DNA from 2 places in the Virgibacillus sp. MG-45 genome. Region 2 is predicted to be linked to the other one. Evidence: a T-box and tRNA genes for the amino acid it is inferred to sense, from the RefSeq annotation. Region 2 holds a T-box; the other holds one or more tRNA genes.
What was found. The T-box of region 2 lies ahead of serS (serine--tRNA ligase). A T-box ahead of a tRNA ligase gene usually reads a tRNA of that ligase, here a tRNA-Ser.
Positions count from the first base shown of each region.

Region 1: it encodes a tRNA-Ser, which carries the amino acid that the T-box ahead of serS (serine--tRNA ligase) is inferred to sense. The anticodon was not compared.

Region 1 covers NZ_JAXOFU010000009.1:38,104-43,328, forward strand. The annotation lists gene SPK86_RS10805 (ABC transporter permease) at 1-578, shown strand, start outside; gene SPK86_RS10810 (short chain dehydrogenase) at 633-1,232, opposite strand; gene SPK86_RS10815 (thioredoxin family protein) at 1,352-1,687, opposite strand; gene SPK86_RS10820 (CotY/CotZ family spore coat protein) at 1,903-2,439, opposite strand; tRNA gene SPK86_RS10825 (tRNA-Ser) at 2,912-3,004, opposite strand; gene SPK86_RS10830 (creatininase family protein) at 3,232-3,942, opposite strand; gene SPK86_RS10835 (bifunctional 4-hydroxy-2-oxoglutarate aldolase/2-dehydro-3-deoxy-phosphogluconate aldolase) at 3,972-4,586, opposite strand; gene SPK86_RS10840 (phosphotriesterase family protein) at 4,595-5,225, opposite strand, start outside.
Region 2 covers NZ_JAXOFU010000003.1:197,783-203,007, reverse strand. The annotation lists gene serS (serine--tRNA ligase) at 70-1,344, opposite strand; T-box leader at 1,399-1,623, opposite strand; gene SPK86_RS05030 (D-alanyl-D-alanine carboxypeptidase family protein) at 1,692-3,023, opposite strand; gene guaB (IMP dehydrogenase) at 3,228-4,697, opposite strand; gene SPK86_RS05020 (YaaC family protein) at 4,872-5,225, shown strand, end outside.

The sequences.
Region 1 (5,225 bases), on a different contig from region 2:
AAGATGAACAAACGTTTGATCAAGTTAAGGTTTATGCAACAGATTTAGAATCGGTAACAGCTGTATCGAATCAGCTGGAAGAGAAAGACTATGCTATTTACTCTGTAGTTAGTGAAATGAAGCAAATAAACATGTTTTTTACAATAGCAAAGGCAGGGTTGATTCTCGTTGGAACGATAGCGGTATTAATCGCTTCTATCGGAATCTATAATACGATGACGATGGCTGTAACAGAACGCGCTCCTGATATCGGGATTATGAAAGCAATTGGTGCAAATCCAAAGACAATCAAGCAAATCTTTTTGTTAGAAAGTGGTTATATAGGGTTGATGGGAGCGGCGCTTGGTACAGGCATTGCGTATGTAACAAGTATTCTCATAAACACAGGCGTGCCACTTATATTAAGCATGGCGTTCGAGGAAGAGCTGCCAGAAGGACTACAGTTTTCTTCCATCCCACCGGGTCTCGTCGCTATCTCCGTAGCGATTTGCTTAATCGTTACCATTCTATCTGGATTACGTCCAGCAAAGCGAGCAACGGAAATTGATGTATTACAGGCGATGCGCCGTGAGATATGATTAATTAGGGTACAATAGTGCAAGCGCTCGGATAGAAATCGAGCGCTTGCGGTATTAGTACACTTCGAAATTTTGACCTGTTTGGCCACTGTATACACTTTTTAGATAGGCTTTGGCGATTCGTTTGGCAGGGACTGCTTCAAAACCAGGGAAGAAGCTTTCTAGTCGGTCTAACGATTCTTGAACAACCGTAGGACTAACACTGTTGATTCGGATTCCTCTTGGCATTTCAATGGCAGCCGCTTTTACAAAATGTTTGACAGCTCCATTAACCATGGCGATCGAAGCTCCTTGGAGAATGGGGTCATCCATCATCACACCAGTTGTTAATGTAAAGCTTCCACCATCTTTTACATGTGCTAAACCCAATAACACCAAGTTAATTTGTCCTTTTTGCTTGTAATTAATTCCGACTTCATTTAATTCTGGGGTCAGCTCTGTTAGAGGTGCAAACTTCGCACCCCCAGCAGCATTGACTACAGCGTCCACTTTACCGACTTTTTTGTACATTTCTTTAATACTGTCAACGGAAGTAATATCAACTTGAATGTCCGCACCATTTCTGCCTGCGCGAATAACTTCATTTTCCGCTTCAAGTTCTTCCACGACTTTTTGCCCAATTGTTCCACTTGCACCGATCACGAGAATTTTCATAAAGGCACCTCTTTTCCACTTTACCTAATGGCTACAAATAGGAGATTACCTTAATTTATGAAATTGATTGGCCTCATATGCTTTCGAAATCCGATTTTAAGAAAGGTGAATGGAATGCATTATTCTGCCATATGATGGTACACTTTCTTCAATTTTTCTTCAAGTAAGTCCATGTGAACAATGCGTGCTTCTCGTATGAATTCCTTTCCTTCTACAAAGAGCAGTAGGACAGGAACTGTAAAGATAGAAAAACGCCCTGCGACTGCTTCAACCTCATGTGCATCAATATGGCCTAATTGGATTTGTGGAAATTGCTCCATCAAGGTTTGTACTTGCGGTAGTAATCCGTGGCAGACACTGCAATTTGGTTGAGAAATATATAGAAAAGCAAGTTTATTCGCTGTAATAAAGTGCTCGATTGCTTCCATTGATTGTAGTTCGTTAAATTCTCGCATTTCTTTCCCTCCGTTCTTACTATAATCATATCATCATTTTTTCATACAGACATCTTTCGTGTTTGCCGGAGGATGAAATGAGGCTATTAGATGATAAAAAGGTGGTAGTTTTGAAGGAAGTGCTGTGCATCGAAGGTTCGTGAGCTTATAGAGAAATTGTTATGAAAATCTCGATGGAAAAAGCAGCTTAACATAAAAAGTGGAATTACTGTTTGTTAACAGGGGTGGTATGGTGGAAGAGGGGTGATTGGATCTAGGCATTGAATGGACGAATAATCCTCTAAATCAATTGTTAAGCATATACCAGTTTCGCGAAATTGAATTGTTTTATATGGTGTCTTATGGCAGAAGAAATCGCAAAGCTTATCGCCGCCATCTGCAACAGGTAAGCCATTCGCATTAACGGGTTGAAGTAATTCAACTTGTACACAGCAGTGTGTGCCTTTTATAAATTTTTTAGCTTTTAATACAGGCGTTTCTAAGCAACCATAGTATGAATGTTTTGGATAGTTGTAGATAGGATGTTTGAAAATGCCGCTTGCAATAAAAGGTTTACAACTATATTTGCAATATAAAATGAACGGAATTATTGTCTTATCATTATTGTTCTTTCGCGGTGAAAGAAGTTGTTTAATGGAATTCTCACAGCTTGCTCTGCAATGGTGACCTTCGGCGGCTTTTTTATCTTGTGCTGCGACAATTTTATGGACTGTACTACAAACGCAATGCTTTTTGTATTCGTGATGGATCATGAACCTCACTCCTTTTTTATTAAGCGTATACTCTATTCTATGCTGTATTTTCATGAAGGGTTGTTTCATAGTCTATTTTTTCATTAATAGGGCTACTAGTGCTTTTTCAAAGGAAATATACGGATGGACTAGGGAGAGTGACGATGCAACTTAATATGCAAAGCATATAGATAATAGAAACCCTCACACATAGTTAATGTGGGTTCCATCTTCAACCTATGAGACATAGGAAGCTGGCAGTGCCGGCTTCCGATTATTTTACACCTATTAAGCTAGAGGCATGTAGGTTAATATCTAGTAAACGATTGTCCCTATAATGCGTGTGTGTTTTTGGTAGGATTGTATCGTATACCGTGCGTTAGAAGTCGATGCATATGTATACGGACAAGTTAGATTTACTGCTGTAGTGATAAGATAATAGAAAAACCTGCTTCTAGTATGGAAGCAGGCTAAAAATATTGATTCCTATGTATGGCGGAGAAGGTGGGATTCGAACCCACGCGGCGCTTACACGCCCTAACGCATTTCGAGTGCGTCCCCTTCAGCCGGGCTTGGGTACTTCTCCGAAGCATTTGATGATGCTGCGCAAAGCTCCCCGCATTTATTATGTGAATATATTATCATAATCAATTTTTCACATCAAGCATATTTAGTTGAGGGGTTCTGTTAGTTAACTTTCCATATTAACAATTTTTCAATCAGCTTTATCACGTCATGACTCATTTGATAGCTTCTTTATTTTTATTTGCAATAGGTTACAGTTACAAAGGAACTGTAACCTATTGTTTAGCTCTATTTAATCTCATCATATGCTTCCATTATTAAATCTTCCATAACATCTAAATACTTCTTCAGCATTTGCTCGCCCTTTTCCTTAGATGAAAGTGTAGCGTCTCCAAAAACACCGCTTTTGCTCAATTTCCCTAAAGAAATAGTCGATTTTCCGTATAAGTTTGGTTTTTTAGGATATTCATTCACAGCTCTTTCCATTTTAACTAGTTCAGGTTTTACTGCAAGCATTAATGAGGTTTCAAATTCACAAGCATGAATCATGCCATGCCATGTTGGAGATTCACAAACCTCGTTACGAATTTGTTCTAAATTAGGATAGAATAGATATATAATTGGCATTTCCAACTCATCCATTAGCTCTCTTGTAGCATATTTCATACTTGAATTATTGGAATCATGTCCATTTACTAGTATTAGTAGTTTCACCCCATAGCGCGAAACACTATGGGCTACATCTTTTATGATGTTTTCTACATTATGTTGTTGTATGGAAACTGTACCTGGAATGTCTCGCCACACCCAAGAATAGCCATAAGGCATCGATGGTAACATTAGTGCCCCAGTTCTTTCTGATAATTTTCTAGATATTGCTTCTGATAAATAAGTATCGACACCTAATGGCAGGTGGTGTCCATGTTGCTCGGTTGCACCTAAAGGAAGTATAGCAACAGGGGTTTCCTCGATAGCAGCAGACACTTCATCGCGGTTCATTTTTATAATTTCTTTAGCTCGTCCCAAGACTATGCCTCCTTTGTTATCAAGTGTTTAAATGTATTTGCATTTTCCTTAATCTTTTGTAAGTCGCTTTCTGTTGCCTCTCTTGGTACTAGATCGCTGCCAATGGCGAAGGCAGAATAACCAGCTTTTTTAAAATCAATAATATTCTCCTTCGTTACTCCACCCACTGCCATAAATTTCATATCTGGAAAAGGACCTTGAATGTTTTTTATAAATCCTATTCCTAAGTCAATAGCTGGAAAAACTTTAACAGTATCTATACCAAGACTAGCAGCTTGCATAATTTCACCTGGGGAAAATACTCCAGGAAAAACAACAACATTTTTTGAGAGTACATATTTTGTTAATTTACGGTCCCAACCCGGCGTAATAATATATGTTGCACCAGCAACTAACGCTGCATCTACTTGTCGCTCTGAAATTACAGTGCCTACTCCTAGATGAATTTCGCCCTTAAATTCTTTTCTAATTCTACGAATACATTCTAAGCCTTTTTCTTCTTCGCTTAATGAAACTTCTACCCAAGTAATATCTGACTCTATCAATGCTCTAGTAATGTTGACAATATTATCAGGATCGACACCACGAATAATTGCAATTAGCTCATTTTTTTTCATTATCCCACCTACTCAAACCGTGCTAACCAAGTTGCTGGATTTTTAACAAAAATAGTGTCGATATTCTTTTGGGTAATACCCTCATTTAATAATCTAGGAATGAATTTTTTTAATATAAATTCAAATCCAGGTCCCCCACCATAAGAGTGCAAGTAGCACTGACGTCCCATATCAGCAGAGATAAGTACGTTATTAGCAAACCCATTATCAATCAGGTTATGAATAAGTGACACGCGTGTGCTGTCAGGATAATACTTAATTTTACTAATCCCATCGAACTGTACAAACGCGCCTCTTTTTGCTAATTGTAAATGATAATATGGATCGCAATTCCTATCACTATGACCAACAGCAACTAACGATAAATCAACGCCTTCTTCTTCCAAAATATCGAGTAGTTCTATTCCCATTGTTCCGGCTTCTGTATGCAACCAAATAGGTGCTCCCGTTTGTAGCTGTGCTCTTGCAACAGCACGTGTAACTTTTTCCTCTAATGGATGAATTAGTTGATTCCAAGAACCAGACTTTAAGAATCCAGCTTTTGCTTCCGTTCCATCCATACCAATTGTTACATCCCTCACTAGTTTTTGTGTAATTTCTTCAATTGATAAAGCCTCTACCCAATTTGGGAAATATATA
Region 2 (5,225 bases):
CTACGCTTTTTAAACGCTAAAAGTAAACATCACCTGCCAGCAAATGAAGAGCCGGCAAGTGATTGTCATTTACTTTATTACTTCTTTTCCACCCATATATGGACGCAGCACCTCTGGAACAACAACTGTTCCATCCTCCTGCTGATAATTCTCTAGAATTGCTGCTACGGTACGGCCAATTGCCAATCCAGAGCCATTTAATGTATGAACAAATTCTGGTTTGCCATTCGGTTCGCGACGGAAGCGAATGCCTGCACGTCTTGCTTGAAAATCTTCAAAATTCGAGCAAGAAGAAATTTCTCGATACGTATCCTGACTTGGAATCCAAACTTCAATATCGTATTTTTTGGCAGCTGTGAACCCTAAATCACCTGTACACATAGACATCACGCGATAAGGAAGCTTTAACAATTGTAGCACCCTTTCTGCATGTCCTGTTAATGCTTCCAGCGTATCATAGGAATCCTCAGGCTTTGCAAAATGGACAAGCTCCACTTTATTAAATTGATGCTGACGAATTAACCCACGGGTATCTCTGCCAGCAGATCCTGCTTCTGAACGAAAGCTTGCACTATAGGCAACATATTTTTTCGGTACTTCATTTGGCGAAAGAATTTCCTCCCGATGAAAATTCGTTACTGGAACCTCTGCTGTTGGTACCATGAAATAATCCCATTCTTCGAGTTTAAATGCATCCTCTTCAAACTTTGGTAGCTGTCCGGTTCCAGTCATACTTGTACGGTTCACAATATATGGTGGAAGCATTTCCTCATAGCCATGCTCATCTGCATGTAAATCCATCATGAAATTCAATAACGCACGCTCAAGTCGAGCTCCAAGCCCTTTATAAAATACAAAACGGCTTCCAGTTACCTTTGCAGCTCTTTCAAAATCAAGAATTCCTAAATTCGTTGCAATATCCCAATGTGGCTGTGCTTCAAACGTAAATGCAGGAACCTCACCCCATTTACGAGCTTCTACATTATCTTCCTCATCTTCACCAACAGGAACACTTTCATGTGGGATGTTTGGGATCGACAAAAGGATATTTGCTAGCTGTTCTTCTATTTCTTTTAATTCTTTATCAAATGCAGCTATTTTATCGCCAACTTCGCGCATTTCTTTTATAACTGCCGCTGCATCTTTTCCTTCTTTCTTTAAGATCGGAATTTGCTTGGAAACTTCATTTCTTCTCGCCTTTAAGCTTTCTGTGTCATTAATTAATGCACGTCTTCGTTGATCAAGATCTCCAAATCGATCTAATTCTGATAAATCTTCTCCACGATGGGATAATTTTTCTTTTACTTCATCAAAGTGATTGCGCAAATATTTCATGTCAAGCATGATATTCACTCCTTATTTTATTTATAATTAAATACAAAAACTCCCGTCCCTAGTAGTAGGGACGAGAGTTGAATTCCCGCGTTGCCACCCTTATTGAAGATAATCTATCTTCCGGCTTTTCGTGATAACGGCACGGACCCGGGTGTACTTATGAGGAGAATGCTCCTTTTCAGTTCACCAGTTCAAGGATGGATTCACAATGCTCCTTCATCGATTCTCACCAGCCATCGACTCTCTTGAGAATAGAGCAACGCTACTATTTCCTCTCATTACTGTTCAGTTTATTATGCATTATCATAGCTGATTTTCACACGATATGCAAGTAAGGTAACTGTCTTATTCAAATTTTAGTTAAACCAACCTTTTACCATATCCACAATAGAACTGAATATGTCGGCAAAGAAGCCGCCAATAGCATCAAGTGTAAGCATAAACCAGTTACTTTTCTCAACTGTTTCCGTTGCTACAACATCAACTACGTGCTTTTTATTTTCAAAGATATATCCTGCGTCTTCTCCCTTGTAAACAAGTTCAGCGGTACCAATTTTTTCACCCTTCTTAACAGGTGCGACTAAAGCGCCTTCCTTGTCCAACTTATCTTTATCTAAATGATACGTAACCGTATAATTTTTTTCGTCACCCTGTTGAACAGGGACTGTTAATGGTGCATTTGTTGCGATAGCAACTTGATCTTCTTTTCCTTTAACAACGTCAATCGTAGCTTTATCCTTTAGTTGATAGCCTGCTGGAAAAAGCTCTTTGCTATTAAAATTATTATATCCATAATCAAGTAATTTTGCCGTTTCTTTAAATCGTGCTGGAATACTATCTGTTTTCATGACAACAGAAATCAGACGTTGACCATTTCGTTCTGCAGTTCCAGTAAAGCAATAGCCCGCAAGATCGGTATGACCGGTTTTTAAACCGTCCACTCCTTCATAATAGAACTGCTTAAAATTCACACTGTCATGTGGCAGCATCCAGTTCCAATTATCAATCATATGCCCATCAAATTCTGTTTGCGGCACTCTAGAAACTTCTAATGCCTCAGGATGGTCGTTTACTAAGTGATAGGCTAAAAGTGCTGAAGATCGTGCAGACATATAATTAATTCCATCCGGCTCTGTTCCTTTTGGATAATTATCACCTAAATCAGCATTTTCTAAGCCAGTTGAATTTACGAATTCAAAATCAGGGAGTCCCATTTCTTTCCCTTTTTTATTCATCATTTTAACGAATTCGCCTTCTGATCCTGCTACAAGCTCAGCAAGTGCGATTGTTGTTGCATTATCGGAATTAATAGCCATTGCATTATATAAATCGCGTACCTTATAATCAACATCCTGCGTTAAACCTGTACCTGAGGATGAAATATCAGCCGAAATTTTATAGGCATAATCACTAATTTGCGTTGTCGTATCCCACGTGATTTTCCCTGCTTCAATCGCTTCTAAAACAAGGTATTCCGTCATCATTTTTGTCATGCTGGCTGGAGGTAATTTCATATCAGGATTTTTAGAAAATAAAATTTTTCCTGTCTCCGCATCAACTAAAATAGCTGACTCAGCAGCTATATCTAATGTACTTGCTGCTTGTGCAGATTGAGTTGTCATAAATGGTGCAATTACGACGAGAAGTGCCATCCACCATACGATGCCTTTAATAAATTTGCGTTTCAACTTTCTCTACCTCCACTATAACTCACTTTTTTAAAATCATGTACTATATATATCGAACGTTCTATTACAAACGTGAACTCCTTTCGCAAAAAGCATGTCGAATTGAGTAAACATACGTTGATATTTTAACATAAAATATCAATAAAAAATAGACGGGTAAAATTGCCCATCTATTTTAAAAATATATAACTGCTGCAGTTTACCTTATAAAGAATAATTTGGGGCTTCTTTCGTAATTTGCACATCATGTGGATGACTTTCACGTAATCCAGCATTTGTAATACGGACAAATTGCCCATTTTCACGTAAAGCTTCAATCGTATTTGTTCCACAATATCCCATACCAGCCCGAAGACCGCCGACAAGCTGATGTAATGTATCTGCTAAAGGTCCTTTATAAGCGACTCTACCTTCAATCCCTTCAGGAACCAACTTTTTGGCATCATCTGTATCCTGAAAATATCGATCCTTCGAGCCTGCTTTCATTGCTCCTACTGATCCCATGCCACGATAAACTTTATAGCGACGTCCTTGATAAATTTCTGTCTCACCAGGGCTTTCAGATACCCCTGCAAACATACTTCCAAGCATGACGGCATGTCCACCCGCAACAAGTGCTTTAACAACATCTCCAGAATATTTAATTCCGCCATCGGCAATAATTGGTACACCATACTTTTCTGCTTCTTTTGCACAATCATATATCGCAGTTATTTGTGGTACGCCAACTCCTGCAACAACACGTGTTGTACAAATCGATCCTGGTCCAATCCCAACTTTAACAATGGTTGCTCCTGCATCAATTAATGCCTTTGTTCCCTCTGGAGTAGCTACATTGCCAGCAATAATATTTAAATCCGGATATGTTTCACGCACACGTTTAACTTGTTCGAGAACGCCTTTTGAGTGTCCATGTGCCGTATCAATGACAATAACATCCACACCCGCTTCTACCAACTTCTCGATACGCTTCATTGCATCCCCAGTAACACCAACAGCAGCACCTGCAAGTAATCTTCCTTGATCATCCTTTGCTGCATGTGGGAACTCAATGACCTTTTCAATATCCTTGATCGTTATTAGTCCTTTAAGTACATTGTGCTCATCTACAAGTGGTAGCTTTTCAATTTTATGCTGCTGCAGCAGCTTTTCTGCCTCTTCTAATGTTGTGCCAACAGAAGCAGTTACAAGATTTTCACTTGTCATCACTTCCCGAATTGAAATAGAGTAATCTTGAATAAAGCGAAGATCACGATTCGTAATAATGCCGACTAATTTTTGTTCTTCAATCGTATTTACGATCGGAACCCCAGAAATTCGGAATTTACCCATTAGATGCTCTGCATCAAAAACTTGGTGGTCTGGTGTTAAAAAGAACGGATTCGTAATGACGCCACTTTCTGAACGTTTCACCCGATCTACTTGCTCTGCTTGCTCTTCGATTGACATATTTTTATGAATAATCCCAAGTCCACCTTGGCGAGCCATTGCAATTGCCATTTCAGCTTCTGTTACAGTATCCATTCCAGCACTTATAAAGGGAATATTAAGCTTTAAGCTGTTGGAAAGCTCTGTACAAACACTCACTTCTCTTGGTAAAACTTCTGACTTTGCAGGGATTAACAACACATCGTCAAATGTTAATCCTTCTTTGACAAATTTATCATCACGCATGGAAATCCTCCTCTAGTTTTTATTCGCTAATAAAAAAACGCAGTTAGGCTAAGCTAAACAAGTACATCTATTTCTAATTACAATACGGTATCAGCCTTTATTTTTCAATCCTATATTTCAGGGAAAACAAAAGAAAATACATTCAAAATTTTAAAACATTTTAAGGGTGATCAGATGAACACAAATGAAATTAATGATTTTTACATATATTTGCAATCGCAGCAATCTGCAAGACATTTTCTTCAGACTTGCTATAAAAAGCTACCACAAGTTGATGCAGAAGCAAAAAGCTATGAAAATTGTACAACCTTCATGTACTACCTTGAACATGGAAGGAAATTTTATGAGACAGGAAAGCAAGTAGATATTGTAATGCAGCCAATGTTATTTTTTTATGGGATGGTTCATTTGGTAAAGGCCTGTCTCTTAACGAAAAGACCTAATTATCCAGAATCTACCACGATTCTTGCTCATGGAGCTTCTACACGGAAACGTAAAAAAAAGAATTACACCTTTCTTACAGATGAA